DNA from 2 places in the Marinococcus salis genome. Region 2 is predicted to be linked to the other one. Evidence: riboswitches for the same ligand, from Rfam matches in the RefSeq annotation. Region 2 holds a riboswitch; the other holds the start of a gene.

Region 1 (15,403 bases), on a different contig from region 2:
TGCGTCGCGGCAAATCCAGCCATGCGGGCAGTTTCTTCATTGATCTTCGGATTGTATTTCATTGTGCAGGAGCCGAGAGGATAAAAACCAGAATCCACCCCGTAGTTCCGGTTCGACAGGGCCGTATAGTGGCGTACTAACTGGAGCTCGGACACTTCCGGGAGCGCCGGTTCTTCGTTGCGGATACTAGCCTCCGGCAAAATGTCACTTAGGCTTTGCTCAGGAATATTTGTTTCGGGAAGCGAATACGCTACCCGGCCTGATTTGCTCTGTTCAAAAATTAATGGCTGGTTAGGCTGTTTCATGTACAAGCACCTCCAATTGGTCGGCAAAGGTTTCAAGCTGTTCTCTTGTCCGAAGTTCGGTCACACATACGAGCATCTGGCCTTTTTTATCCGCTGAAACCTCCCCTAAATCATAACCGCCAATGATTCCATGCTGAAATAATTGTTCATTTACCTCCGATGCCGGCCGGCTGAGATTGATGACAAATTCATTAAACGACGGTGATTCGTGGACCACCTGTATTCCTTTTTGCTTTAGCAGCTGCTTTAAAAAGTGAGTACCTTTAATATTTCGTTCTGCTGTTTCCCTCAAACCTTTTTTACCGAGAGCTGTCATCGCTACAGAAGCCGCCAACGCATTCAAAGCCTGGTTCGAGCAAATGTTGGAGGTCGCTTTATCCCGGCGGATGTGCTGCTCTCTTGCCTGGAGGGTCAGTACGTAGCCGCGGCTTCCGTCTTCATCTTCAGTCTGCCCGACAAGCCGTCCGGGAACTTTTCGAATGTGTTTTTTGGTAGTCGCGAAAAAACCACAGTGCGGTCCGCCAAACTGCATCGGGATGCCAAGCGGCTGGGCGTCTCCCGCAACAATATCCGCCCCAAAGTGCCCAGGGGGCGTCAGTATGCCCAGGGACAGAGGATTAGCAGAAACAATCATTAAAGAATTTTCTTTGTCGGCTGCCTGTCTTACAGCCGCTAAATCTTCAATGGTTCCGTAGAAGTTCGGGTATTGTACGATTACTCCTGCGGTATCAGCATCGATCGTCTTTTCAAGCTTATCCAGATCCGTGCGGCCATCTTTTTCAGGAACAATTTTCACTGTAAGGCCGGGGCCTGCCGCATAGGTTTTCAATACATCGAGCGCTTCGGGATGGATGGTTTCTGATACTACAATGGTCCGCCGTTTCCCTCTGTTCTCACTCGCAGCCATCAGCGCTGCTTCAGCAAGCGCTGTTGGCCCGTCATACATTGACGAATTAGCGATATCCATTCCCGTAAGTTCACTGATCATCGTTTGAAATTCAAATATTGCCTGCAGCTCGCCCTGCGAAATTTCAGGCTGGTACGGAGTATACGCCGTATAAAATTCTGAACGCCGTAGCACATGGTCGACGACCGTTGGTATATAATGCTCGTACACCCCTGCTCCGAGATAGGATACACAGTCCTGCACGTTAGCGTTCCTGTCACTAAGGCGTTTCATTTCCTTTAGAAGGTCCGTTTCCCCAAGAGCCTTTGGCAGATCCATTTCTCCGGCAAAGCGAATATTTTCCGGCACATCTTCAAATAATTCATCGATGGCATCCACGCCAATTGTTTTGAGCATTTCTTCTTTATCTTCACCAGTGACTGGCAAATAGCGATAATCCATTTTTGACGCCTCCTCGTATTATTTTTTCCGTTTGTAAAAAGGCACAGCTGCCACTTTCGCCCGCTTGGCTTTTCCACGCACATCCACCGCTACCGCCTGATCCAGGTTGCTCCATTCGGCATTTAAAAGTGCGAGTCCTACGTTTTTTTTGAGCGTCGGGGACTGGGTGCCTGTCGTGATCCATCCTATTTCTGCTCCGTCATCATTTCGTACGCCGTATCCCGGACGGGGTATCGCCTTATCGACCATTTCAATACCGACCAGCTTGCGTTTCAGTCCTGCTTCTTTTTGTTCCTTTAAAGCTTCTTTTCCGATAAAATCATTTTCTTGCTTCAGTTTTACACAAAAGCCGATGCCGGCTTCAAGCGGGGTGATATCTGCACTCAGTTCCTGTCCATACAACGGCAGCTTCGCTTCAAACCTCAGGGTATCCCTTGCGCCAAGTCCACAAGGGACAATGCCTCTGCTTTTTCCAGCTTCCATAATAGTCTCCCAGCAGTAAAGCGCATCCCCGGAGCGGCAGTATAATTCAAATCCGTCCTCACCGGTATAGCCAGTTCTTGATATAAGAACGTTTCCTGTTTCTCCGATAGAAGCACTGGCAGCAAATCGAAAAGGCAGTATTTCTGAAAGAGATGCGTCGGTTACTTTCTGTAGTATCGTTTCCGCCTCCGGGCCCTGCACCGCAATTAATGCTGTCCTTTCTGAGATATCCGTGATGCTTACGTTTTCCGTCCCGTGCCGGCGAAGCCATTCGAGGTCCTTCTCAATATTGGCTGCGTTTAAAACAAGCATGTATTTTTCTTCTTCGAGCTGGTACACGAGCAGGTCGTCAACTGTGCCGCCATTTTCATAGCACATAGCGGTGTACAGCGCTTTGCCGGGCTCCAGGTTTTTTATGTTATTTGTGAGCATGTACTGCAGAAAATCAGCAGCCTCTGGACCCTCTACGATCGCCTCGCCCATATGGGAGACGTCGAACAGGCCGGCTTTTGTACGAACCGCTTCGTGTTCGCTTTTGATGCCCGAAAACTGAACTGCCATTTCCCAACCACCAAAATCGACAGTTTTAGCTCCGTATTTTTCATACACTGAATACAGCGGAGTTCGTTTTAGTTCTGCCAAAGAAATCACCTCGTTTAATTATTTTTTCTGAAAAATCAAAACAGTAAAAAACAAAAAAAGACAGAGCTCCCATGAATTATGGAAGCTCTGTCCTATAACCAGAAAGTTTCTCCTTTCCGCAATGCAGAAAGAGTGTCTTCGTGGGTGGCTTCAAAAGAAGCGCTCTCCAGAGGAGCGTCCAGTAAGAGTCTGTTTGCCTGAGAGATTCACCTGTTACGGTTTGCTCCTTCGGCGCTGCCTGGCAGTCTCTCCCCTTACCATCATCCGCGCATTATATGTACGTTCTTATTTGCTCATATTTTATCATTAATTCATATAAAAACCAATGCTAAAAAAAATGAAACCGAACATTTTCAATAAAACCATATTAATTATTCGTATGTATGTGCAGATCGGTTATTTCTTCCGGGAAAAATATTGTTTATACTAAAGACAGTATACTAATTGGAGGGAAACTATGAACTGGAAAACAGCTACCGCTTGGACCACTGCAGACAAACTGCTATGTTCTGTACGATAATGATAAAAACGCTGTTATTATTGACCCGGCCGGTGATGCCGATAAACTGCTCACCTTTCTCCAGGAAAACGAGCTTCACCCCGTAGCAATTCTGTTAACACACGCCCATTTTGATCATATTGGGGCGCTTGATACTGCTCGGGAAGCATACAATATCCCGGTTTATCTTCACGAACAGGAAAGTGACTGGCTTGAAGACCCTCAGAAAAACGGTTCGAGCCGTATGATGCCAGAGGCTGCATTTACCACGAAGCCTGCCGATCACTTGCTGCAGTCAGAAGGAAGGCTTCAATTTGGCGGTTTTGAATTTCAATGGCTTCACACACCGGGGCATTCCCCGGGAAGTGTTTCCTATTGGCATAAAGAAACTAACACAGTATTTTCTGGTGACGTGTTGTTTTCAGGCGGGGTTGGCCGGACCGATCTCTACGGCGGCGATATGGATACACTGTTAGCCTCCATACACGAGCAGCTGCTTGACCTTCCTGAAAATACGGTTGTAGCCTGCGGCCACGGCCCCTTTACAGATATCGAAACCGAAATGAATTCCAATCCGTTTATTAATGGATTTGGTGCATAATGTGATAAGGACCCCTGTTTTTAAACAGAGGTCCTTTTATAATATATTACAGTGTTTGAAATTATCTTGAGCCCGGCTCCCTGTTTTCATCTGAATACTAAGATGCCCGTTACTCTGCTTCTTCCATCCATTGATATACGTGTTCATGCAGCTCTTGTTCCGTTTCTCCGCCTTCAGCCGGGTGCTCTGCTTCAGCCATCGGTTTTACCGTATATTGGTCTTCAGGGCCCGGAACTACCTGAGTAAAGTCAACGTTTGGGTTCGTTATGTTTATTTTTTCCCCGTCTTTTTCTATATCGAATGTTGCAATGCCGCCTGTATCGGTATAGTCCGTATCCTGCCCGGAATAAAAATTACCAAGCGAATAATAAACCAGCGTCTCATTGCCTTCTTCGCCCTCCACCCATTCCATCGGCTGAAGCACGTGAGGATGGTGGCCAAGAACTACGTCCACTTCCAGATCTGCAAGAAACTGAGCCAGTTCTTTCTGTTCTTCATTGGGGAGTCTTTCGTATTCACTTCCCCAGTGCATATTCACTACCACAACATCCGATTCATCTCTCATCGCTTCAACGTCTTCCTGTATTTGTTCCTTATCAATTTTCTGAACGACATAATCGTGCTCCTCCGGAATCGAAATGCCGTTCAACCCATACGTATAAGATAGAAAACCAATATCAACGTCTTTCACGTTTACGATACGCTTGCGCTCTGCATCCTCTTCGTCTTTATATACCCCTACGTAGTCCATGCCAATCTGCTCATAATGATTAATCGCGTTATTTACAGCTTCCATTCCGCGGTCGAGTGTATGGTTATTGGCCCCGGAAAGCATGTCCACTCCGGCATCCTGAAGATCATCTACAATCGCGTACGGGCTGTTAAAAGAAGGATAAGCTGACAAGCCGAGCTCTTCCCCGCCAGGGATCGATTCCTGGTTCACAATCATATAATCCGGTTCCTTAAGCATGGGCGTAACTGCCTTCAATGCCGGCGTGAAGTCATACTCTCCGTCTTCTTCCATCCTTTTATATACGCGTCCATGCAGCAGCACATCCCCAGCTGCTCCAACCGTGACGCTCTCATCTTCCTGTTTTTGCTCCTGTCTTTCAGTCTCTTTTTGTGTCTCTGAATTTTCGTTTTCCTGCGCTGATTCTTCCCCGGTGCTGCAGCCGCTCAGAACAATAAAACCAACAGTTATGCCTGCATAAAATTTTCGCATGAGTCCCTCTTTTCATTCAAATAGAATTACTAGTCGAAATATACTATAAGTTTACTAATAACTTCATAGAAATTGAAGGGGTTTCATAGCTTTTCATGGCTGCCGGGGAGAAACGTTTTTTCTTCCACGGATAATTAGTATTCCCAAAATACATAATAGCGGTACAATCACCCACCATTCCTGAGTAAGCAACGGATAGGAAAAGTTTTTCGTGGCCACTGGGTATAAAAGCTGGGTGCCATTTCCAAGAAAGTCAATCAGCATAGAGCCCGCCCCCAGCGTAACAAACGCAGCCGCCCAGGCTTTAGGAAATCCTCCACCCAAGGCAGGGCGAACAACTGCAGCGAGCGCCGCAGCAATAAACGGCATTGTTAAAAGCGTATGAAAGATATAGTTGCCAAATAATTTTGGAATATCAGGCACTAGTACTATCGCCCCGAATGCCATGATTTTCAGGCGATCTGAACTGATTAACCACGGGCTTCCGTAAAATATATACATTATCGCTGCACCAGTCAGCAGGTGAAGCAGTGTGCTTGGTACATGTTCAATTAAAATTTCAATCACAGGCGGTCCTTCTTTCTGCTGGAGATGATTGTTTTATTCACGGTTTTTTATTTTCATAAACTTTATCCGGGGTGCTCTAATTCACCAGGTTGGATTATACAGCTGTCAGGGTATGAAAAGAAAAGCACACAATTTATTTTCAGGAGTGATTTATAATGATTTCCGTGGAAAAACCTTCTGCACTCAACCGGGCGAGAAAGAAAAAAGTTGAGGCAATGAAGGCTGAAGGAGACTTTGCCAGCCAGTTGAAAACCATTCTGGTTTTTCAGCACATGGATAAGCACTCAGCTGATAAAATGGACAACAGCTTTCGCCCGAAAAAAGCTATTTTTGCTCTTACCGGGGAAAAAATGTCCTTAAAAGACATAGCTTTTGTCATTAAATTAAAAGGATTTAACGGCCTTTATCGTTTGTTTTCCGCTTATAGTACTGTTTCTCATACAAATGAGTCTGGCGAAGCAGTCGTTATTTTTCAGCGGCGCCGTTAATGGAGACTATATAAAAAAACCAAATCCGTCTTTTATTCTTGCCTAAGCACAGCATACGGCCAATGGTTTGTATAGACAAACCGTTACCTGCTTCCATATACTATTAATAGGTGAATAGACAGAAAAAGCGGGGCCTTTTTGTTTTTCCTGTCGAATTTTAAATTTCTACATATTACAGAGGAGTGGGTAGTTTAACGCAAGCACCGTTTCGAGCGGAACATGCTGGGAATTTCCTTCGTCCGGAGCGACTTAAAAAGCCCGGTAACGGTATTCAGATGGTGAATTAAGCGCCGAAGCACTATGGGCCGTTACTGCAGGAAGCTGAAAAACATACGCCGCTTGAACAACCCGGTTTAAGCCCGCAGTGCGGCTTTGCTTCTACCGAAGAAGGTAATATTTTTACAGAAGAAGAGCAATGGGCGAAAGTACGCCACGTCGTTTCTCTTGCCGAAGACGTCTGGAATTAAGTATTCGGAAAAGAAGCCGGCGCCCCGGCTTCTTTTTTTATCACACCCACGAAGAGTAATGATTTATCTCTTCGCTGCGTTCGAATGCATAAATCTTTTCTGGCATTTATCACGGTCCCAATATTATAATTTCAGTAAGTATAAAAAAGGTGGAAGATAAAATGGTGATGGAAAGAGATATGGAAGCAATCAGGAAGCTGTTGATCGACTTGAAGGAGCAAAAACCCGGCTTCAGCCTGACATCCAAAAACGAAGAAACCGATTATTACATGTATTTGCTCACCGAAGGAGGCCTGATTGAGGCTACCCGCCACAAAACATTAAGCAAGCAGGTAACAAGCTATCACAATATTAAAATCACTTTTGCCGGCCATGATTTCATTGATGTGGCCGAGGATGAGGATATTTGGAACAGAACTCAGGAAAAAGCCATGGAAAAGGGCTGGTCAATGTCCAATATCCCTCTGACCGTTTTGACTGACCTACTTAAAACTACGCTCTACCAGCATTTAAGCAATGACTGACAGGCAGAATTAATCACAACTAATTTCTTATGTTTCAGGTTTTCTCACATAGCTCTCTTTAAGCCCCCTGGTTTATCAGGGGGCTTTTTTCATTTGTATACCCTGGCAAATGCTTTCACCTCCCTTTCTTTGCTTATTTACCTTCCACAATTTTTTAATTCTATTACCCACTGAAAAATTGGTACATTCTTCTTGCTCAATTAAAATCATACTGTTTTTTCGCTATTTTAATTTGTAACATTACGTTCGCGTTATTGGAAATATGACTTAGGAAAATACTTTTTATCTCTTTATTAATAAGGGTTTTTTAATATTACACATAATTTTTCATATATTTCAGAATGCTTAACCTTGTTACGTTTGCATTACATTCGTCCTATTTAACTTGAAAGTTTTTCTGCTTCAAGTTAAATTTACAAACATGCGACAGGCTAATTCACCATACGTATCTCAAAACTTATTTGCTCACATTCATTAACATTAAATACTTACAAATAAAAATTTTTATACTCTCTGAGGAGGAATTTTTTAATTATGATGAAAACTACGAAAGCTTCACATTGGATCGGCGGCGCAGTTCTTGGTACAGCTTTAGCTTTTGCAGCACCAGCGGTAAGTGACGCATCAGACAGTCTGCTTGTTCAGGGCGATTCCAATGATTCCGTATCCGAAGCCCAGTCTGTACTCGACGATAAAGGGTACTACGATTACGAAGTGGACGGAATTTTCGGTTCAATCACTGCAGCTGCTGTTCGTGATTTTCAGGCTGACGAAGGTCTTACGGTCGATGGTATCATCGGGCCAAATACAAAAGCAGCACTTTACGGGGAAAGCTCCAGCAGTTCCAGTGAAAATGAGGCTGTAGAAAGCTCTGAAGCGGACGGCAGCGGCAAGGAAGCAGTAGAATCTGCCTCCACTTCTGAAAGCAGCAGCTCTAAAGACACTTCCGGCGGAGAGTCCATGACAGTTGAAGCTACTGCTTATACAGCTGACTGCGCAGGCTGCAGCGGCATCACTGCTACAGGGGTTAACTTAAATACCAACCGTTATGCAAAAGTAATAGCTGTAGACCCTGATGTTATTCCACTTGGCTCTGAAGTACAAATCGAAGGCATGGGTACTTATACGGCAGCGGATACTGGCGGAGCCATTAACGGGAATCGCATTGACGTTCACGTTCCAAGCAAATCTGAAGCATATTCTTTTGGGCGCCGAAGCGTTGAAGTAACCGTAGTAGACTAATCTACTTATTGGATTTTATAGTGAAATGAAAAGACGCCTTTCCATTTTGATTGGAAAGGCGTCTCTTTTATGATGGCTTTAGTCGTTTACCATTTTGTGTACGGGAGAAATTTACCGTTCAACGTGACTACTACCCGGTCTCCACCTGGATCCTCCTCACGCTCTACGTCCATTTTAAAATCGATGGCGCTCATAATGCCATCACCGAATTCTTCATGAATAATTTCCTTTAATGTGGTGCCGTATACCTGAGTAATCTCATGGAATCGATAAATAAGCGGATCTGTTGGAACGTCTTCGCTTAATGAGCCTTTGTACGGTGGCGTCATCAGTTCATGCTTGATTTCCTCATAAGGAATTTCAAGGTAGTTCAAGAGCGCTTCTGCTTCTTTTTCATCCATCGATGCCTGGCCCTGAATAACAGCAGCCACCCATGTTTTATTGCGACCCACAGCTTCCGCTAGATCCTGATAAGTAGCTCTTTTTCGATTTTTTGCTTCTATCAGCTTGGCGGTGACTTCACTCATATCCATTTATTTTATCTCCTTCCTTGTTTTGTTCTATTTCACCTTAACATGCAGCCATTACCTGAATATATGAATACCGTCATCTTTTTTAATATAAATTAGAAGCAGCAAGCGTTAAATCTAGTTCTAACAGTTCATTTTTCCTCAATACCCCGTTTTATTGTTTCAAAAAGATGCGTCAGGGATATATGTATAGTTACCTGCCCATTTTTATGCTGTTTTTAAAAGTGACTCTACCAGTCTTCAGCAGCAATGAGTTAGACCATTGGGAGCTAATCATAAGCTGAAAAGAAAAAGCCCGAGCGCTGATTCTTTTTAGTTCCAGGCATGCATCGGGTGCTTCTGTGACTAAACCAGATTATTACTATTACCCCATGAAGGAGTGCTTGCAATGTCTTATTCTTCTCCCTATATTGTTACAACGGTTGCTGACGCAAATTATGCGGAGCATACAGCTGTTTCCCTGACTTCCTTGCTTACGAACACAGCGAAGCCGGAAAGTATCGAATTTCACGTTATCGAAACTGGCTGGAGCAGCTACCAAAAGCAAATGCTCGAACAACTCGGAGCTCATTTTAAATCCCGTGTCGTCTTCCATGCGATCGACACAAACAAGTATAAAAACCTTTTTCAGGCAAACCATAAATATTCTTATCACATTACTAACGCTGCCTATTACCGGTTATCCATTCCATACTTGTTTACCGACGTAAATAAAGTATTGTATATCGACTGCGATACCATCATTCAAGAGGATATTACAGTACTCTGGAAGGTTCCCTTGCGGCGCCAGGTTATTGCCGCAGTAGAAAACTTCGGCGGTTTTTACCGTAATGATGACCTATTTATGCCCCCCGAAGCTAAGTATTTTAATTCCGGAGTGATGATGATTCAGGTTCCGAATTGGAAAAAACACCAGGTGACCGATCAAGTCGTTCAGTTTATCCAGAAGCATGAAAGCCGGATGCTTTACCACGACCAGGACGGTCTGAATGCTGTGCTTTATAACCATTGGTTCGAGCTCCACCCGAAATGGAATACGATGACCGATATGTTCCTGAAGGCTGTGCCCGATACCAGGCAGGGAAAAAAGGTAACCAGCGCTGCCGGAAACCCGGCCGTTGTCCATTATACCGGCCCGGAAAAACCGTGGCAGCCAAACACCAGGCATCCTTTAAAATCTCTGTATCATAAATACGCCGCCCAAAAAGAAGAAATTGTAGTAAAACCAACTTCCCTATAATATTCCTGCCGCACTTCATCTATAAATGTGCGGCTTTATTTTGCTTCAGACTCCTTGCTGCTGCAGATAAATATTAAATAATTAATATCTTTGTCTAAGTCCCAGATAATAAACGGATCAATCACTTCCCGGGGCATCAGAGCCAGTAAATTTGTTTCTTCAATAATGCTTTTCACAAGTGTCGTTTTCGCGGCTTCAATTTCCTCGGCATGGCCTTCCTCAATAAGCTGGCGCTCTACCGGGGTCAATACACTGGTTCGTTCAATCAGTACTACGCGGTGGTTTAAAGGCTTTGTATCTACTACAGCTGAGAGCCCTTCTTTATTTTCTCCCGCTTTTTTCACTACGCTGTTTACCTCTTCCTGCCATTTATACGCTGTGCCGGATTCCTGCTCCAAAGGCGTATCGATTGTACCAAAAATGACCCCGGAGCGATGGTGCAGGTTCCAGTTCGTGTAAATGTCGAGTATTTCCTCTCCAGTCACTGCTTCAAGCTCTGCTTTAATATCGGCATACAGGACACCCATCAGCATCTCCCTAAGCTCTTCCACTTTTCTGCCCTCATTTTTTTGAATCAAAATTTGTTCCATCGGTACCAGAAAATCACGAATATGGACACAAAAATACGGCGGTGCCCATGTCGTATGTACAGAGATTGGGCCTTTTCCAAAACTCTTCCGCAATACCTTTCCGATATATCCAGCTATTGCTGATTGCACTTCCTTTACTTCTGACATGACACTCTTCTCCTTTTCTTTCAAACCTTATCTTGTTGTACAAGCTTATATACAGCAACCTAAAGAAACGCGCGAAGCCTTATAAAAGCATAAAAAAAGCCACAGAGGAAAAATATCCTTTGTAGCTTACCGTTTAGCTCAAATGTCTAACGATCCTGCATCAATCACTATGTTATTTGGTTGTACGTGGAGTCCTCCGAAAAAGGGTCCATGAACCTTATCTTCCGTCACTATAACGACTTATTTTCAGCCCTATTGTCTAAAAATTTCTATCGTCTGTATAAAACATTCATTTTTTATTCACATTTCACTTTACCTGTTTTGAATCAATTTTGCAATGAATGGATTTACTGGATGGATGCTATAAAATAAACGCCGCTGCCAGGCCACAGATAAACAAGGGGATATTAAAGTGTAGAAATGTGGGTACACATGTGTCCCAAATATGATCATGACGGCCATCAGCATTCAGCCCCGCTGTTGGGCCGAGTGTGCTGTCAGAAGCCGGGGAGCCCGCGTCTCCAATTGCTCCAGCAGTGCCGATTAAAGCTGCTGTAGCAAGCGGTGAAAAGCCGAGTGAGGCACTCAGTGGCACAAACAACGCTGCAAGGATAGGAATCGTTCCAAACGAAGAGCCGATGCCCATGGTAATCAATAGCCCTGTTAAAAGCATTACTACTGCCCCGAGCAGCTGGCTTCCTCCAAGTATGTCAGAAGTAACTGCCACTAATTCCTCCACTGCTCCTGTGTCCTGGAGCACGGTAGCATATCCGGAGGCAAGCAGCATAACAAAGGCGATCATCCCCATCATGCGTACACCGTCATTCACTGTCTGGTCGGCTTCTATAATTGGCACCACCCGGAAAATGAACATGGCTGCAATACCTGTCAACGCACCAATTACTAAAGATTCTGTCCATACCTGAACCACGAGCGCACAGACGATCGCAATTAACGTCAATAGATGTGACAACCGGAATTTATTTGTGTTTTTCAAGCCATTTTCCGCTTCTGTAACGTCTACGTTTCCTGCCCCGGTTTCTTTTTCCCTGCGATACGTAATGAATACAGCCACCAGCAGACCGGCCACCATGCCCACTACTGGAATAAGCATCGCCTGCCAAATCTGTCCGAAAGCAATATTCATGCCGTTTTCGTTCATGCTCTCCTGTATAATTTGATGAAATATTAAACCATATCCTGCAGGAATCAGCATATACGGCGCCTTTAAGCCGAAAGTCAAGCTGACCGCCACCGCCCGCCGGTTGATTTTCATATGGTCAAACAAATACAAAAGCGGCGGGATGAGTATTGGTATAAAGGCAATATGTACTGGGATAACATTCTGCGACAGGCAGGCCACCCCTGCAATAGTCAGCAGTAAAGCCGCCCGTTTATTCTTTAACAGCTTCACTAAATGCGTAACTAAAAAACCTGTAATACCCGAATAACCAATCATGACAGCAAAAACACCGAGCAGGATATAGCTGAGAGCGGTATCCGCCCGGCCGCCCATGCCTGATACGAGCATTTCGACGGAATCGGTAAATGAAAGTCCGGCGATCAGTCCTGCGGTGACTGCTGCCCCCATTAGTGCAAGAATGACATTCAGCCGGAAGAGACTCAGTACAATTAATACCAGCACTGAAACAATAACTGCGTACTCCACTTTGTTTCCCTCGTTTCTCTTCTTTGATCGTTTATGTATATGAATGTGTGTTAAACGCACAAAGAAGATTTTAGCATAAATCCTTTAGCCTGCTCAAACTTTATCAGAGTAAAACATTGTTCGCCACTTAAAACTCCCACTCGTAATGAGTCCAGGCACTTTTTGCCCCGCCGAGCGACTCGTAAAGCCTTCGTGCTTTGTGATTCATCCGGTCTGTTTCAAGCACCATTCCGGCAAAATCCTCCGACTGTACATAAGAAAGCACAAATTCGAGAAGCTCTTTCCCGTAATGATGCCCCTGAAACTCCGGAGTGATATACAGATCGTTTAAGATAGCTGTTTTTTTAACCTTAAGGGTGCTGAATGTCTGGTATAAAGTAGCAAAGCCGATCAGGTCACCGTAATGCTCCACAATAAATTGAATGCCTGTTTCTGGCTGGGCCAAAAGTTTTTTAATTAACGTTTTTAATTTGCCGATGCCGGGATCGGGGTGATCATAGTGGTCTACAATGTATGTCTGCATTACTTCTGCAAGTTCCGGAATATCTTCTGCTTCTACGGTTCGGATTCTTATACTCATGACTGCCTCCTGCATAGTTCTATTACCTTGCTCATAATTGCCTCATCGCACTATAGTTCATCTTATGGCACATAGAAACAGGATACAACCCTGAAACTAAAAGCTGCTGCCGGAAAATATCTTTTTAATTTCATAAAAAACAGGAGCAGCGTAAGCTGCCCCCGTTTTTATCAGTCATGAAAATTTGTGCCGTCAGTAGTTGCTTCAATATAATTTGCGCGGATAACGAAATCCCCAAAATGCTCTCCTTCATACCTCTCTTTGGCAAAACGGGCAAACATTGGTTCAAGCTCGCTTAGTATCTCTTCTTCCCCGATATTTTCCCGATAAAGCTTGCTAAGGCGGTCTCCGTTAAAGCTTGCTCCTAAATACATGTTATATTTACCGGGAGCTTTTCCGATAAAGCCGATTTCCCCAAGCGCAGAACGGGCACAGCCATTTGGACAGCCCGTCATGCGGATTATAATATCTTCATCCCGCAGGCCCTGCTCCTCAAGCATCACTTCAAGTTTATCGACCAAGGACGGAAGGTAACGCTCGGCTTCTGCCATCGCGAGTCCACAGGTCGGGAAAGCCACACAGGCCATAGAATTCCGGCGGAGAGCAGAATAGTGTTTTCCATCTGTAAGGCCATAATCCTCAATCAATTTATTGATCTGCCGTTTTTTATGGCTCGTAATATCAGAAATAACCACATTCTGGTTCGGTGTCATTCGAAAATCACCGGTGTGAATTCTGGCTATTTCACGAAGGCCGGTCATTAATTGATAGTTCTCCTGATCCTTGATTCTCCCATTTTCGATAAACAGGGTAAAATGCCATTTACCGTCATTGCCTTTAACCCATCCATACTCGTCCCCGTTGCTTTCGAACTCATATGGACGGGCGGCCTCTACTTCATAGCCGAGACGCTCGTTCAATTCGCTTTTCAGCCATTCAACCCCGTAGCGGTCAATCGTATATTTGAACCGGGCATTTTTCCGGTTGGAACGGTTGCCGTAGTCGCGCTGGATCGTCAGCAGCTTCTCGGAAGCATTCACCACTTCTTCTTTTGGCACAAAGCCGATCACACGCCCAAGCTGCGGGTACGTATCCGGCTCACCATGCGTCATCCCCATGCCGCCGCCAACGGAGACGTTAAAGCCCTGCAACTCCCCATTTTCCACAATGGCAATGTATCCGATGTCCTGGGAGAAAACATCAATATCATTGGACGGGGGCACTGCTACGCCGATCTTGAATTTTCTCGGCAGATACGTTTCGCCGTAGATGGGTTCAACTACTTCTTTACTGTCCGCCACTTTTTCTTCATCAAGCCAAATTTCATGATAGGCCGTGGTGCGCGGCAGCAAATGGTCGCTGATCTGTTTGGAATATTCATATACTTCTTCATGCACATCGGATTGATGCGGGTTCACGTTACACATAACGTTTCTGTTAACGTCTCCACAGGCGGCAATCGAATCCATCATGGCTGCATTAATTTCCTGCAGATTCTTTTTCATATTCCATTTGAGAATCCCGTGCATTTGAAACGTCTGCCGGGTAGTGAGCCGGAGAGTGCCGTTGCCGTATTTATGCGACACTTCGTCCATTGTGAGCCACTGTTCCGGTGTAATGACGCCTGCCGGCAAACGTACGCGGAGCATAAACTGGTATGCGGGTTCAAGCTTTTGCTGGCGGCGCTCGTTGCGCAGGTCCCGGTCATCCTGCATATAGCTTCCGTGAAACTTCATCAGCTTTCCATCTGCTTCAGGAATGCTTGCAGTGATAGGATTTGCCATTGTTTTAACAAGCGTACCGCGTAAGAAGTTACTGTCTTTTTTCAAGTGCTCCATGCCATCTAACGGGGCATCTTGAATGTTTTTTAAGCTAGTGTATTCTGACATATGCGTTTAATTCCTCCCCGGTAGTTATTAATATACGTCACGCTGGTAGCGTTTTTGCTGCTGAAGATCGAGCATGTACGCTTCAGCTTCTTCATGGGTCATATTTCCTTCATTTTCAAGCACGGTCACGAGAGCTTCATGTACGTCATGGGCCATCCGCTTTTCATCACCGCAGATGTATAGGAACGCGCCATCCTGCAGCCACTGGTACACCTCTCCACTGTTTTCAAGAATCCGGTGCTGAACGTATACTTTTTCTTCATTGTCTCTCGAGAAGGCTACATCCATTTTGGATAAGGAACCGTCTTCAAGCCACTGTTGCCATTCTGTCTGATAGAGAAAATCGGTCCGGAAATGCTGGTCTCCGAAA
Region 2 (15,403 bases):
CTGTTCCAGCTCCTGGCGTTCGGCTTCCCGGACATTATCTGCATGCTTTGGATCAGGCTGCGAAAACGTTAAGATTTTGACGCTGTTTTTTAATTGACTTTTAACTTGGTCATTCCAATGCCAAAGGTGGTTCCAGGTTTTTGTGAAATTCATTTCTTTCCCTCCCTGTTATTGATAACGCTTTCATTAACCAAATCTTATATTAGCGTATACGTTAAGTCAATTATTTTTCTTATTATCTCTAATTTTATTTTTTTATTGACTTTTACGTATACGTTATAGATAATGAAGTCAAATACAAAAAAGGTGGGAAAAAAATGGACAATCAAAAAACTCATCAACTAGCGATTATTCCAGGAGACGGTATAGGAAAAGAAGTGGTACAGGAAGGGATCCGGGTATTAGATTTCATCAGCAAACATTCTCCAAACAATTTCAATTTTGAAACCGATTACTTTCCATGGGGCTGCGAATACTATCTCGAGCATGGCCGTATGATGGATGAGGATGGGCTTGAGAGGTTGAAAAATTATGATGCTATTTATTTCGGGGCTGTGGGTTTCCCGGGCGTACCCGACCATGTGAGCTTATGGGGACTCCGCATTGCGATATGCCAGGGCTTTGACCAGTGGGCAAACATTCGTCCTGTTGAATTTCTCCCTGGAGTGCCGAGCAAGCTAAACCACCCGGACACAGATACGCTGAACTGGGTGCTCGTTCGCGAAAACTCCGAAGGCGAATACTCCGGTATTGGCGGCAGAAACTTTACCGGCCGGGGTCCTGGCAAGGAAGTAGCTGTCCAGTCTTCTCTTTTTACCGAAGAAGGCTGCGAACGTGTTATTCGTTACGCTTTCGACTTAGCGAGAACCAGAAAGCAGAAAAAAGTAACGAGCGTTACAAAGAGTAATGCCCAACAATATGGCATGGTGCTGTGGGACGAAGTATTTGCGAGAGTCAGCAAGGAATATCCGGACGTCGAGACGGACCAGTGGCTGGTAGATGCCATGGCTGCCAACTTTGTTCTCCATCCGGAGGACCTCGAAGTAGTTGTTGCCTCCAACCTGCTAGCAGATATTCTTTCTGATTTAGGAAGTGCTCTTGCCGGAAGTCTTGGCATCGCTGCCAGTGCGAACCTGGATCCGGAGCGCAGATATCCAAGCATGTTTGAATCCGTCCACGGATCCGCACCGGACATCGCCGGTAAAGGCATCGCAAACCCTATCGGTGCGATCGGAAGCGCATCACTTATGCTTGAACAGCTCGGCTATGCCGAAGAAGCCCAGCTCGTCAATCAATCTATCCGGGATGCAACGGCCGCCGGTTATTTAACAGCTGACATCGGAGGAAATACCTCCACCAAAGAAATGACTGACGCTATCCTGGAAGCCCTCGCGAAGGTTTACGTCAAAGCGTAATAAAGCGCAAATAAAAGAATAAAAGTATAACACCTCCTTTTTAACCGAAAAGGAGGTGTTATACTTTTATATGAACGGATAGAAACTTATATACAGGGAGAGGCTTTCGATGAACACTAACGATTATTCCCCTTCAATTCTTTATGATGAAACCCTGCACCAGCATTTAACACAGCTTTCTTCTTCCATAGAAGAAAAGCGCCTGCCTCAAAAAGCGTATCAAATTATCCGGCAGGCGATTCGGAATCTTTACCTTCCCCCGGAAAAAATGGTTCTAGAAAGGGAGATGGCGGAGGTTTTGGATATGAGCCGCACGCCGGTACGCGAAGCCTTGATACGTCTGCAGACCGAAGGCTTAGTGCGGGTCATCCCCCGTAAGGGCTTCGCAGTTACCCCTATTGAACGTAAGAACTTAATGGAAATCTACGAAATTGCGGAGAGCCTGGACGGCCTGGCTGCCGAGTTGGCTGTCCGAAATACAAACGAGGGGACCCTTTCCCAGCTCGAAGCTTTAATTTCGGAACAGAAAACCGCTCTGGAAAGCAAAAACCTGAAAAACTGGGCTATTCTGGACGATGATTTTCATTCACGAATCATTCAAGCGGCCGGAAACGAGCGGCTGAACGATTTAATCGAATTTCACGCCGATCATTTATTCCGGGCCCGTTTATATACCGTAAATAAACGCCCGCTCCCCACCAATTCGATTTTAGAGCATGAAGCAATTGTGGCCTGCCTAAAAACAAACGACGGCAAAGCGGCCAGAACCATTATGGAGTCCCACCGGCGCCGAGCCAGCCGGGACATTTTAAACGTTATTGACTGACTTCAGAGAGAAAATTTTTATTATTTACACAAATAAGCCGCCTCTATTCGCTTAGAGACGGCTCCTCGTTATTTCTTCATATAAATGACTGATACCGCTGGAAGCTTCTTTTCGTAAAACAACAGCCAATGCTCCTGACGAAGATCTAACTTTTTTCACGGCGTCTATCTGTTCTAAACTGCTAACTTTGTCGCTTATTTCTTTAGCATGTACTGGAAATGGCTGCGTTTGGCTTACTTGTCGGACCAGCGCAGATATCTTCATTTCACAGCCATTTGCCGCCAAACAGGTTATTACCGCCTGGTTCAAATCCTGAGTGCGCATAGATTCTTTCTTTTCCCTTCTCCTGCCTAATACTGCTATTAATTGGTGAACAGGCCCATCGCTCAAAGGCTTCCGAAGCTGCTCCCACATAAAGCACTTCTTTGACGGGCCCATTCATCAATTCTTCACTTACTTCCCAAAAATAAACGGTCTCTGATTCCTGAAGAATACGAATATAGGGGTCCACCCGGTGGCGCTCTGTACAGGGAATGGAAAGATATACTCTGTCTTTCCGCAAAAGTGCTTCTCCAAGATCCCAATGCAGTGCTTTTGACAAACTGCGTAATGCTTTTTGAATTTTATAATGCTGCAAGGAGACCACCATTGTCTCTCTCCCTTTCTGTCTGCGTTATTTGTTACCTTTGAGCGGTGAACGTACGGTACTGTCTGGGTGTGCATCCGTAGACGCTTTTGAAGCATACCCCAAAATAACTGGCGCTCGAAAACCGCAGCCGTTCAGCGATGGCTTTTACCGGACTCGTTGTAGTCTGCAGGAGATATGCCGCCTCCTGTATTCGTTTCTGGGTCACGTAGTTTGGGATGGACATGCCAAGCTCTTCGTTCACCAGCCGGGAGATATGGCTTTTGGAGACCTCCAGCTGGCCTACGAGGATGTTCGTATTTAACGCCTGGTAGAGCTGCTGCTCCACAAGCGTAATAAATCTGGAAATGATCGGATTATTATAGGCTTGTATGTCTTCATTCCAGGTGGTATCAAGCATCCCGTCGACCAATACATTGATTCCTTCAAAAAATTCCTCTTCCAGGTTCCACTCTTCCATAACATTAATCAGGGCTACTGAGGCGGCAAGCGCTTTTTTATCAAACGAAAAGGTTTGAGTATAGCGGTCCAGAAATCCGCCTATTAAAAAGAAATAATACTGCTTCAGCACCTGCAGCCGCTTCTCATCTTCCGGCTCGAGCGAAATAATCCGGTATATTGTCGCGAGCTCTTTTTTAGCTTCTTTTTTCCGGCTGCGGAAAATACAGTCGAAAAAACGGTTTTGTGCCTTATAAAGCTCCACCAGCTCCTCGTTTTCTGCCTGGTTCATTTTCTCTATTTCCTGTTCGTATTGCGAACGGAATCGTTCATAATTCTTAGTCATCACGGACGTTCCTTTATTTTATATTGATCTGCCCTTTTTAATGTACTATAGCCCACATGCATAATCTATCAATTACGTTCTAGAAACTATCAATAATTCATCTTTTCTATTAATAATAGCGGATTATAATATACACTGGCATAATAAAAATGCACCAGCAATGAGATCTTCCATTGCCAGTGCATTATATTAAAATTTACTCATCCATTCCCATCGATTTCTTGTATCCTTCCAAATACGGCATTTCAGACGGGCTTCCCATTTCAAAGCCGGTCATCGTCCGGTGCCACAGTGGATAAATAGGTGCTGGGCGCGCAACGGATTCAATCCGGTCATGCTCCTCCTGCGTCAAGTACATATCTGCCGACGCCAGGTTTTCACGCAGCTGTTCTTCGTTGCGGGCGGCGATGACGATCGGGCCGACGTTCGGGCGGTCTTTGACCCACGCATAGGCGATCTGCGGAACGGTTGCGTTCCGGCCGTCAGCTACTTCTTCGAGGGCATCGATCACTTGATACAGCCGTTCTTCATCCTGAATCCACGGCTCCGGCCAGCCTTCGCCCTGACGGGTATTTGCCGGTGCTTTTTTGTTCCGGCCGATTTTACCGTTCAGCAGTCCTTCGCCAAGCGGGCTCCAGATCATTGAGCTTACGCCAAGCTCCCTTCCTGCCGGCAGCAATTCGTATTCTGCTTCGCGGGCTTCCGGCGTATAGTAGATCTGCTGGGTAACCGGCGGGATGTAGCCCGGACGCTCAGCCACGGAGAATATTCTTGCAAGCGCCCAGCCGCTGTAGTTGGAAACGCCCCAATACCGGATTTTCCCGGATTTCACGAGGTTTGTCATCGTTTCCACGGTTTCTTCCACCGGCGTGCGTCCGTCCCATAGGTGCACAAAATACACGTCCAGATGGTCCGTGCCGAGCCGCTCCAGCGTCCGGTCAATCGACGCTTCAATGTTGCTGCGGGACGCGCCGCGGGCATTCGGATCATTGTCAAAATGAAAGCCGGTTTTGGACGTTAAGAGAACTTCATCCCGGCGCCCTTTAATCGCAGAGCCCAACACGCGTTCCGCATCGCCCTTCGAGTACAGGTTTGCGGTATCAAACATGTTCATGCCTGCTTCCAGCGAGATATCCACAATCCGGCGGGCATCGTTTTCATCAATATTTCCCGTCGGCTCAAATCCTTTCGTTCCGCTGAACGGAATGGTCCCGAGTATATACTTTGGCACGCGCAGTCCGGAGTTTCCTAAATAAATGTATTCCATCGTTAAAGCCTCCTGTATTTCATGAAGTGTTTGTGCCTCGTCAGCTGGTTCCTGCAGTATCGAATACGTTGTTCTTATACCTTGAATGATTTTCCGGCAAACATCTGTAAGCGAATACTTCTAAATGTAATATATTTACAATAACTGCAGCTGCATTTAAACATGTACAGCCTGGAAATTATTTTCCGAAATTTTAAGCAGATTAGTTCTTTTGGCATGAATATATAATCAATTAAAGGGTAATATTTACAATGGGTCCAGATTTCTCTGGACTCCAAATAGTGATTCAGTGTTCACCCAGCGTCATATACAACTGGTTTAGGAAAAAGAATTAATGCTTTTTTCGGGCCATTTCTATCCTTTGGATAGGAGTGGCTTTTTTTAATGCATAATAAAGGAGCCAACGTTTATGCACACATCTACTTTTGGTTATATTTTTAACGGCAATGAACTGCTCGTCGGTACTGCCGGGAGCTTAGCACCGTACATCCAGGAAGCATGCCCTCAAATGTACAACAATATCGACAAACTATTTCACTCCCTTCACCCATTTGCGATGGACGGCACACCGCTCCGGTTTCTTTCTGATGCAGCCGTGTTGAAAGCCCCGTGGGCGGCGTATGATTTATGCAATAATCACTGCTTTCTTGATGAGAGCTCCTTTTTCTCCTAAAGAAGTTTTACAGTTCCCCCGATAGCAATGAAGAGTAAATACCATTAAATTTACGAAAGGGTGCTTTCCATGTTTCGACTCGATCTGGCTGCTGTACACGAAGAACCTCCATCTGATGACCATACAGGCAGTTTTTCCGGCAGTGTCTTCCAGAATCAGCGCTGCATTGGCTCGTATCAGTTTGTTCTTCACTGCCGCAACCGTTTAGCCGAAGTCAGTATCACCTTCCAGGAGGATGTAAAAAAACCTGATGATTTCTTTCGCATTGATCTGCACCGAAACCTCGATATTGAAGCGTTTCAGAAAGATCCAAAAACCCTGCTGCGGTTGATTAAGATCAGAGTGCTGAGCCCGGAGTGGCGCCTGCCGGGCACCTCGCGCCAGGGCTTCCAATATGCTTTCGAACATGTAAATACTTTTCATAAATAATCGTAAACAATTAAAAAGCTGAAGCCGGAGAATGATCTCCAGCTTCAGCTTTTATTGTTTCAGGCTGTCTTCGAATTAATAAGGATCCGATGGAATCCCATGCTCTTCAGCCTGTTGGACGCCTTCTTCCGTTTTCGTGGCGCCTGCAGGCCCGCCGTGCGTGGAATCCTGGTCTGCGCCGTCTGTGGAGGTGCTGTTTTTCAGCCCTTCTTCAACACGGCGGCCGTATTCCTCATCACACTTCTTAAAGTGGGCAATCATTTCTTCCTGAATTTCCGTTTTACATGGAATCAGGTTGTCCACGAGGTTTTTGATTAATTCATCTTTTTCCCATTCCTTGAACTTGCGGAACGTTTCTCCCGCTTGTTGGTAAGGATTCTGGCGGTCGATGGCTTCTTTTTTCACTTCTCCTTCGGTATAAGGAGTGTGAGGCTTGCCGCTCATCTGTGCTTCCTTCAGGTTATTCATTGTGGAAGGCTCGTAGTTCACGTGTGGATTCTGGCCTTCGTCGTTATCGACTTTATACGACATCTGTCCGCCGCGCTGGTTGGTTGCGACCTTTTTCTTCGCCTGGTTGATCGGCAGCTGCAGATAGTTGGCGCCGACGCGGTACCGCTGCGTATCGGAGTACGAGAACGTACGGCCCTGCAGCATTTTATCATCGGAGAAATCCATGCCGTCGACAAGAACGCCGGTACCAAAGGCGACCTGTTCCACTTCGTTGAAGTAGTCCTCCGGATTGCGGTCAAGCACAAGCTTGCCGACAGGAATCCATGGGAATTGATCCTTCGGCCACAGCTTCGTATCATCAAGCGGGTCAAAGTCGAGCTCCGGATGATCGTCGTCGCTCATCACCTGGACGCGAAGCTCCCATTCCGGATAGTTGCCTTCTTCAATGGCTTCGTACAGATCCTGGGTGGCGTGGTTGAAGTTTTTGCTTTGGATGCTGTCCGCTTCTTCCTGGGTCAGGTTGCGGATGCCCTGGATCGGTTCAAAGTGGTACTTCACGAGCACCGCTTCACCGTCTTCGTTCACCCATTTGTACGTATTTACCCCGGAGCCCTGCATCTGCCGGTAGTTAGCCGGAATGCCCCACGGGGAGAATAAAAACGTCAGCATGTGCATAGCTTCCGGCGTCTGCGACATAAAGTCGAAGATCCGTTCGCTGTCCTGCACGTTCGTGACCGGATCCGGCTTCAACGCGTGAATAACGTCCGGAAATTTGATGGCGTCCCGGATGAAAAACACCTTCAGGTTATTGCCGACGAGGTCCCAGTTGCCGTCTTCCGTGTAAAATTTCACGGCAAATCCGCGCGGGTCCCGTAGCGTTTCCGGGGAGGTCCCGCCGTGAATCACGGTGGAAAAACGAACAAATGCCGGTGTCCGCTTGCCTTCCTCCTGGAAGATTTTTGCGCGTGTGTATTTGGAAATCGGCTCATCGCCAAAGGAACCGTACGCTTCAAAGTAGCCGTGCGCACCTGCCCCACGGGCGTGAACTACCCGTTCCGGTACACGTTCACGGTCAAAGTGGCTGATTTTTTCCAGGAACTCGTAGTTTTCAAGCGTCGTCGGTCCGCGATTGCCGACGGTTTTCGAGTTCTGGTTGTCCCGGACAGGGTGGCCCTGTCTCGTCGTCAGCGTACCGTCTTCATTCCTATATTGCTTATCGTCGTTTTTTTCTTCGTCGTGTTCGTTATTGCGGTCTTTACTCAATGCTGTTACCTCCTTTAGGAAATCTATTCACTTTTACCCGGGTAGTTTATGGTTTAAACAGTTATTCCGAATTTTTTAAATTCGTAGTATATAGCTATGCACCCTGGCACAGCAGTTTTTCAAAGGCAGTTCCCTTATCCTGGTGAAGCACAAATCAGGCTGGCGGGGACTTCCCTGCCAGCCTCATCCATAACTATACACATGTTAAATCATATAATCCCAGGAATCCTGCTTCGGCTCCTCGGGAGGCTTAAACGGTACGTTTCTTTCGTGCTCCAGAAAGCCCTCGAGGGTCTGGTATTTAATCGTTTCCGGGTATTTTTCCTGCCAGCCGGCCCGCAGCAGCAGATCCCGGACCGGACCCTTCAGCTCCACAAACCATACCTGCACGCCTGGGTCCCTCCGGAACATTTCAATAATCTGTTCCAGAGCGCCGATGCCCGTAGTATCAATGTCGTTCACCCCGGACATGTCAATCGCGGCCTTCAGTCCTCCGCCTTCCGTTTTGCGGCGGTCCTGAATCGTTTTTTCCACCATTTTCACGAAATAGCCGACATTCGAAAAATGAATGCGCGTATCCGCCCGCACGAGCACCGTGCCCGGCACCCGCTTTGCGTGCGGAAACCGCTGCAGATCCAGATAGCTGTGGGTGTCCTCCTCGTAGCCGATTTCGACAATATTCGGGCGGGAAATATGGCGCAAAAGCAGCAGGATGGAAAAGCCAATCCCGATTAACAACCCCCACTGAATGCCGACGAGAAGCGTCGCAGCAAATGTCACGATCCACACCCAGCCGTCCTCCGGCTTTACGCGAAAGGCGTCCTTTAACGACCGGATATTAATCAGGCCGCTGACCGAAACGAGAATAATCGCTGCAAGCACCGCATACGGCAGATAGTAAAATAAAGACGTGAAAAAGAGAAGCGTCACCAGCACACCGGCTGCGGTAATAATCATCGCCGCCTGGGAGGCCGCTCCCGACCGGTAGCTGACCGCACTTCTTGAAAAGCTGCCGGTCACCGCATAGGAGGAAAAAAACGGCCCGGCTATATTGGCATACCCGATCGCCCGGATTTCTTTATTCAGGTTAATACCGGAATCATTTTTATCACTCAGCGTTTTCGTAATCGCAAGCGTCTCCATCATCGCGATCAGCGCAATGGTGAGCGCGGTCGGGACCAGCACCTGTATGTCCGCCAGGTTAAAGCCCGGAATGGTAAAATCCGGGAGTCCCTGCGGCACCCTTCCGACGACGCTTACTCCCTGGTTATCGAGCCGGAAAAGCGCCACCGCCGCAATACTCAGCACGACGACGATGAGGGAAACCGGTAAATTCCGTTTTGCTTTCCGGCCCCCGATCAGCACTAGAAGACTGGCTATTCCTACAAGCAGGGTCGGGATATGTATCTGCGGCAGATGCACGATCACATCCCGCAGCAGCGGAATAATCTGTGTCTGGCTGCCTACGCTGATGCCCATAAACTGGCCAAGCTGGCTCATGCCGATTGCAATCGCCACTGCCGACGTGAACCCGCTGATCACATTCGGGGAAATAAACTTTACAAACGCAGCGGCGTTCAACAGGCCAAGAGAGACCTGCACCACTCCGACCATTACCGTCAGCAGCAGCACAAGCCCTACGTATTCCGGCGTCGACGGCTCTGCATACAGGGACACGCCGGAAAACACAAGAATGGATGCCATCGCTACCGGCCCGATGGCCAGATGCTTTGACGTGCCAAACAGCGCATAAAGAATGAGTGGAAGCAGAGAGGCATACAGCCCCATGACCGTCGGCAGGCCGGCAAGCACGGCATAGGCCATCCCCTGCGGGACAATCATAACAAAGATGGTAAATCCCGCAGCCATATCCTTTTTCAGCGACTGATTATTATAATCCTGCGGCATAATTAATATATCTTTTATTTTCCCAGGCATAAATCCTTTCCTTCTTTCTCCGTGAACTCACAAACAGTACGGCGATTAAATCTCTCTCCTAATAAATCATGAACCATAACGGCCTAAAAGAAAAGCCCGCACTATATTTTTTTGACTCACGGCTTAAATACAGCTGTACGCCTGCTTTAGTCCTTTCTACACCGATTCTCTCCAGTATATTGCTAAGATCCGGCTGTCAAAAATAGGTTTACTTTTCCAGCAGGGATGTTTAAACTGAAATTAACACAAATATTGGTTTCGCAGATGAATGTATTGGGAGAGTCTGTAAACGTATTTTACAGCACCGAAGGAGCAATCCTCTCCAACAGCCGGAAAGGAAAAACTCTCAGGTACCAGGACCAGTACAGGATGCACCTCTGGAGAAGGTATACGTACCTGCCGAAGAAGAAAATTCTTTTTTAAGAATGAAATCTTTCAGGCTCACAGACAGAGAAACGGCGCCCCAGGCCGCTTCTCTGTCTTTTTTTCTTTTTTGTAATCGCTTTCAATTTTGAATATGGAGGAATTGCTATGGAGTTTGACAGCTGCTTTGACATTATCGGCCCGGTGATGGTCGGTCCTTCGAGCTCCCATACTGCCGGGGTGGTATCGATTGGAAAATTCGTGCATGACTGGCTGGGAGACGTCACTGACGTGACAATCACGTTCTACGGCTCTCTCGCCTCCACCTATCAGGGCCACGGCTCGGATAAAGCTGTCCTCGGCGGCCTGCTCGGGTTGTCCGCACACGATACCAATGTCCGTAATGCCTACGCTCTGGCAAAGGACAGCAGCCTCCGTTACGACTTCCGGTTCTGCACGAACACCCCCGGCGGCTGCCACCCCAATACTGTTTATTTACAGGCCGCTTCCGCCACAGAGACGGTCCATGTCACCGGCGCATCCATTGGCGGCGGTGTAGCCTATATTTATGAAATTAACGGATATCATACCAGCATTAATTTGGGCACAGGCTCGGAGATTTTATCCATCGCCGCCCGGATCAAAAAGGAGGCTCCATCTAGATGAAAGACACGATTGAAAGTATTGTGCAGGAATGTATGGCCCAGGACATTAGTATCGGTGAGTGGATGCTCCGCCGTGAAGTGGATCGCTCCGGTTCGTCCCGCGGACAGATTTTCGGGCGCATGCAGGAACGGCTGCAGGTAATGAAGCAGGCCGTCCGGGAGGGGCTGGGTGACCTCGCGGAAACGGAAAGCAGGCTCTCAGGAGGCGATGCCTACCGCATGCATCAGTATAACCAGCATACCGCCCCACTATCAGGACCAGTTATCAGCACGGCGATGGAAGCCGCAATGGCAACGTCGGAAAGCAATGCCAAAATGGGCCTTATTGTAGCAACTCCTACGGCAGGCTCTGCAGGCATTCTGCCTGGAGTGATGGTCTCTCTTCAGGACAACCGCGGCATGGACGATGAGAAACTGACAATGGGACTGTTCGCAGCGAGCGCCATCGGCTACGTTTTTGCGAACCATGCCTTCATTTCCGGAGCGGCCGGCGGCTGCCAGGCGGAAATCGGGTCAGCGACGGCTATGGCGGCGGGAACGATTACAGAACTGCAGCAGGGGTCACCGGAGCAGGTTTCCCACGCGACGGCCATGGCAATGAAGTCACTGCTCGGCCTCGTGTGCGACCCGGTTGCCGGGCTTGTCGAGGTGCCGTGCGTAAAAAGAAACGTGATCGGCACCTCCATAGCCTTTTCAGCAGCTGATATGGCATTAGCCGGCATTACCAGCCGCATTCCCTGTGACGAAGTGATCCAGACGATGCATACCATCGGCAGGGACATGCCCGGCAGCCTGAAAGAAACCGCCGAGGGAGGACTCGCCCAGACCAAAACAGGCAGAGAAGCCGCCGAACGGCTGTATCAGCGTCCCTGTACTTTTTAATCCCTAAAACGATATCATTCAACCAAATGAGGTGCAGCTATGAACGAACGCCGCTTTTTTCAAATCTGGTTCGGTACTCTCACTCTCATCAGCATTATATTTATGTATTGGGCCATCGCTTTCTCCGCCTTCGTATTAGGAGTTCTCTGTTTCTATAATCCAAAGTTCCGCAGCAGGTGACGCCTCCAGTTGTTAAAAATGAAATTATTGTCCTTTTCCGCCGTTTGTGAGCATTCTGCTTTTTGTTTCCCTGCCGCCGTGCTATTCTTGCTATACGTCTTTTCGAAGGAGGTCATTTCCATCGACCATTTTGCATATGTACTTCAACGCCCCAAAAATCAGGTAGACATAGGCACGGCTGCTGATATCCGTTCACGCTTTGGCAGCCAGGAACCCGTTTATTTTTGTTCGGAGGACGAACTGCTTAATAGTTTAAACTCCTTCCGCAATGAGGAACTCATTATTACCACCGTTAGTGACCTTCCGATCATTAAACAAAAATGGGACGAGAAAAACCATTATAATTTATAAATGCACGTAAAACGCTCCGGCTGATTTTCAAAATCTCCGGAGCGTTTTTGGATTATTGGAGCGGAGTTGCATGAGCCCGCTGAATGGAGGCAATCGCCCGGTCGACCACGTGCACATCGCACGGGGCATGCTTTTGCACTGCCTTCGTGACAGTGTTCCCCTGCATGACCTGCTCGAGCGCATTCCCACCGGACTGGCCGACGATGATAAGATCTGGTTCAAGCCTTTCACACAGCTGGTTCACCAGCCGCTTTTTGGGTACGCCATTGTCCAGCACGGATTTAACTTTGGATACACCTTTTTCTTTGGCGTTTTTTCGATACGCTTCGAGCTGGTACTCGGCCTCTGCGTACAGTCGTTTGATCCCAATCGGATCCATCCAGCCAAGCGACGAATATTCATTATAATGAAACACATAGGCCAGGGTTAAATCGGCTTCGTGTTTGACAGCAACGCGGCAGGCTTCATCAAAGGCATCAACACTCGGATTATTGAGCACATCAAGGGCAGCCAGGATATGAGTATAATTTTTCATTCCATTTCACCTTCTTATATTTTATAATAAAAGCCAAAAAGCACGCAGGTCTCCCTGACCGGTACTTTTTGGCTTATGTTGCAGGCTTATGGATTCCTGACATTTCCGCCGCATTGGCTTGTATTTCTTACCGTATTCCCAGGCGGATTTGATGTTCAAACTACAAAAGTTTTCTTTTCACCATTTTCATTCATTTTCACACGTAATTTGAAGTTTGAAACAAACGGGAACCGGATAGAGCTACCCATGAAACCTTGTTGCAGGAGGAACGTATGAATAAACATCACCTTTTAAACCAGCTTAATGCGTTAAAACAGCAGTGGATCCAAAAGGAAATTTCTCTGCGGGAGTATGTGCAGCAGCGTTTGAACCTGCGCCAGCAGCTGAATAAAAAACATGATGAAAAATAACAAAGCCAGGGAGCGGTCTTATTCCGCTGCCTGGCTTCTTGTATGAACCATTATTTTTCCGTAATCCAGGTGGTCACCTGTTCTACTGGCCTCCGTCTGCCTTCTTTCATGTCCCGCAGTGGATAGCCGAGGTAGATCAGCCCGAGCACCTTTGCCTGTTCACCGAGCCCGAACAGGGCATTCATTTTCGGGTGATAGCAGTGGGCTCCCGTGCGCCAGAACGCCCCCAGGCCAAGCGCATGAGCGGCAAGCAGCATGTTTTGTATTGACGCATAGACTGCTCCGTACTCTTCGAGTGTCTCTACCCGCTCTTCCCTTGAAGGCTCGGCCGCCACGGCGATCACCACCGGCGCCCGCAGCGCCTTGTCTTTTTGCTTCTCAAGATTCTGCTGTTTCTCTTCCCTTTCTGCCGGCGTCATCCCTTCCGCGGCAATGGCAGCCATTGTTTCTCCCAGCTGCCTGCGGCCGTCTCCGGTCATGACGAAATACCGCCACGGCTCTGTTTTATGATGCGACGGAGCCCAGGTCCCGGCTTCCAGTACTTTCGTGATAACTTCCTCAGGCACCACGGTTTCTGTAACGAGCCCATTGCTGCGACGTGAATGAATGGCTGTCAGCACGTCCATCCTGCTTCATCTCCTTCGTTTTAAATGCCGCTTACGCCAGTTTATTCTGCCGGCGGTCCGAATTTTCCCTGATGGAAGTCCCGGTACGCCTGCTTAATTTCGTCCATGCTGCTCATCACAAACGGACCGTAGGGCACAATTTCCTCCCGGATCGGCTCGCCGGAATACACGAGCAGTCTCGTGCGTCGTTTGTTTGATTTAATTCGTAGCGTAGACAGGGCTTGCGGATCCCCGTCCTCCTCGAAAGTGAGCGTCGCCACATCGTGCTTATTGACGGTTCCGTCTGCAACGTCAGCACTGCCGGAGAGCGTATATATAAAGGCATTGTGATTTTCCGGCAGGTGATGCACGTATTCAGCGCCCTCCGATAAATTAATTTCGGTTAACGTGATGGGCACAAGGGAGTCCAGCGGCCCCTCTTCACCAGCAATGCTTCCAGAAAAGATTTTTAAATACCCGCCATCAATTTGTACGGTCGGGGCTTCTTCCCCGTATACGTTCTGGTAAATGGTTTCCGTGTTTCGTTTGTCTTTGGGAAGGTTCAGCCACAGCTGCAGCGTATGGGCAATGTCATTTTCCACCCCGTCTTCGGCATGCCTCGCGGCCCACCCGGCATTCATATACTGCACATCACCGGGCTCGAGAATATCGCGGCCGCCGCCGTTATCAATATGCTCGAGCCGTCCATCCACCACGTAGGTGACCGTCTGAAATCCCCGGTGCGGATGATCGGGAAAAGTACCCTTCTTAAACCAATCTTCGGCCATTAAAATGAACGGATCAAATTCTTTCCACCGGTCCACCGGCAGCACCCATCCCTTTTGGATGGAGGGAAAACCGAATTCTTCGTACTGCACCGTCCACTTATCACGAATCCGGCGTTGAAACAGGTCCTGGTTACGTTCCATCAACAGCACTCCTTTTTGAATTTAGTATGCATAGCAACTATTTCCTGAAAAAAATATATTTACTTCATCTGTCCTGCTTCTTTAGTACAACATATATCTTTTTGTCCTGCAAAGAATCTACTCAGCGGCCTTTCTATTCCTCCCGCAGACTTTCGGAGACGTTTTTATTTATTTTAGCAAGCGTCTGTTCAAGCGCTGTCAGCTCGTTTCGGCTGATGCCCTTTGTTACCGCAGCGTTGAACCGCTCCGCTGCCGGACGCACCTTTTCCTGCAGCTCCCTGCCTTCGTCTGTCATAAACAGCTGCACCGCCCGCTGGTCTTCGGTGCCCGCGGCGCGGCGCACGAACTGCTTTTTCTCGAGCTGGGAAGCCATCCGGGCCACATTCGTTTTGTCCTTCTGCAGCTTCCGGGCGATGTCGTTCTGCGTACGCCCGTCCTCCTCCCAGAGGAGCATCATAATGAGATTCTGCTCGGGGGTGAGGTTAAACACCCGCAGCTCTTCTTTTATAAAGCTGGTTAATTTCAAATCGGTCTGGTGAATCATAATACTGATAAAATCTTCGGTATGCATATGAACTTCCTCCGTTGCGCTGATGGATTGAATCGTGTTTACTTATTTTTCAGCAATAGCTTCTATTTCTTCGTGACGCTGCGCCATGTATACCGTCCACTTTACGGGTGAACGCCGGCCGGAAACCTGCATGTTTTTGAATAAATCGGTAAAGGCCTTCTGCCGGATTTACTTGCGAAGCGGAAGCACTGTAGAAGCTTTCACTTCCCGAAGAACAATGC

The links. Region 2 has a riboswitch for glycine ahead of ACTTK6_RS02965 (serine dehydratase beta chain). Riboswitches for the same ligand answer to the same signal wherever they lie in the genome.
Region 1: another riboswitch for glycine. It lies ahead of gcvT (glycine cleavage system aminomethyltransferase GcvT); the one in region 2 lies ahead of ACTTK6_RS02965 (serine dehydratase beta chain).

The regions. Positions count from the first base shown of each region.
Region 1 covers NZ_JBQOJB010000003.1:86,623-102,025, forward strand. Annotated here, with positions in the region: gene gcvPB (aminomethyl-transferring glycine dehydrogenase subunit GcvPB) at 1-305, opposite strand, end outside; gene gcvPA (aminomethyl-transferring glycine dehydrogenase subunit GcvPA) at 292-1,653, opposite strand; gene gcvT (glycine cleavage system aminomethyltransferase GcvT) at 1,672-2,778, opposite strand; glycine riboswitch at 2,864-2,950, opposite strand; glycine riboswitch at 2,954-3,042, opposite strand; gene ACTTK6_RS03820 (MBL fold metallo-hydrolase) at 3,267-3,878, shown strand; gene ACTTK6_RS03825 (CapA family protein) at 3,988-5,100, opposite strand; gene ACTTK6_RS03830 (metal-dependent hydrolase) at 5,194-5,667, opposite strand; gene ACTTK6_RS03835 (hypothetical protein) at 5,823-6,155, shown strand; partial or broken gene ACTTK6_RS03840 (5-methyltetrahydropteroyltriglutamate--homocysteine S-methyltransferase) at 6,482-6,622, shown strand; gene ACTTK6_RS03845 (DUF2513 domain-containing protein) at 6,784-7,146, shown strand; gene ACTTK6_RS03850 (3D domain-containing protein) at 7,681-8,388, shown strand; gene cynS (cyanase) at 8,475-8,921, opposite strand; gene ACTTK6_RS03860 (glycosyltransferase family 8 protein) at 9,307-10,158, shown strand; gene ACTTK6_RS03865 (Na-translocating system protein MpsC family protein) at 10,194-10,895, opposite strand; gene ACTTK6_RS03870 (Na+/H+ antiporter family protein) at 11,257-12,564, opposite strand; gene ACTTK6_RS03875 (GNAT family N-acetyltransferase) at 12,692-13,144, opposite strand; gene cysI (assimilatory sulfite reductase (NADPH) hemoprotein subunit) at 13,315-15,033, opposite strand; gene ACTTK6_RS03885 (assimilatory sulfite reductase (NADPH) flavoprotein subunit) at 15,061-15,403, opposite strand, start outside.
Region 2 covers NZ_JBQOJB010000002.1:216,416-231,818, forward strand. Annotated here, with positions in the region: gene ACTTK6_RS02910 (SLC13 family permease) at 1-153, opposite strand, end outside; gene ACTTK6_RS02915 (tartrate dehydrogenase) at 318-1,415, shown strand; gene ACTTK6_RS02920 (GntR family transcriptional regulator) at 1,525-2,241, shown strand; gene ACTTK6_RS02925 (hypothetical protein) at 2,293-2,565, opposite strand; gene ACTTK6_RS02930 (hypothetical protein) at 2,507-2,890, opposite strand; gene ACTTK6_RS02935 (helix-turn-helix domain-containing protein) at 2,922-3,671, opposite strand; gene ACTTK6_RS02940 (aldo/keto reductase) at 3,868-4,938, opposite strand; gene ACTTK6_RS02945 (hypothetical protein) at 5,348-5,611, shown strand; gene ACTTK6_RS02950 (hypothetical protein) at 5,681-6,040, shown strand; gene ACTTK6_RS02955 (catalase) at 6,116-7,753, opposite strand; gene ACTTK6_RS02960 (SulP family inorganic anion transporter) at 7,958-9,691, opposite strand; glycine riboswitch at 9,956-10,063, shown strand; glycine riboswitch at 10,067-10,144, shown strand; gene ACTTK6_RS02965 (serine dehydratase beta chain) at 10,223-10,720, shown strand; gene sdaAA (L-serine ammonia-lyase, iron-sulfur-dependent, subunit alpha) at 10,717-11,601, shown strand; gene ACTTK6_RS02975 (universal stress protein) at 12,185-12,667, opposite strand; gene ACTTK6_RS02980 (hypothetical protein) at 12,940-13,077, shown strand; gene ACTTK6_RS02985 (nitroreductase family protein) at 13,128-13,703, opposite strand; gene ACTTK6_RS02990 (pirin family protein) at 13,745-14,611, opposite strand; gene ACTTK6_RS02995 (MarR family winged helix-turn-helix transcriptional regulator) at 14,745-15,182, opposite strand; gene ACTTK6_RS03000 (Lrp/AsnC family transcriptional regulator) at 15,351-15,403, opposite strand, start outside.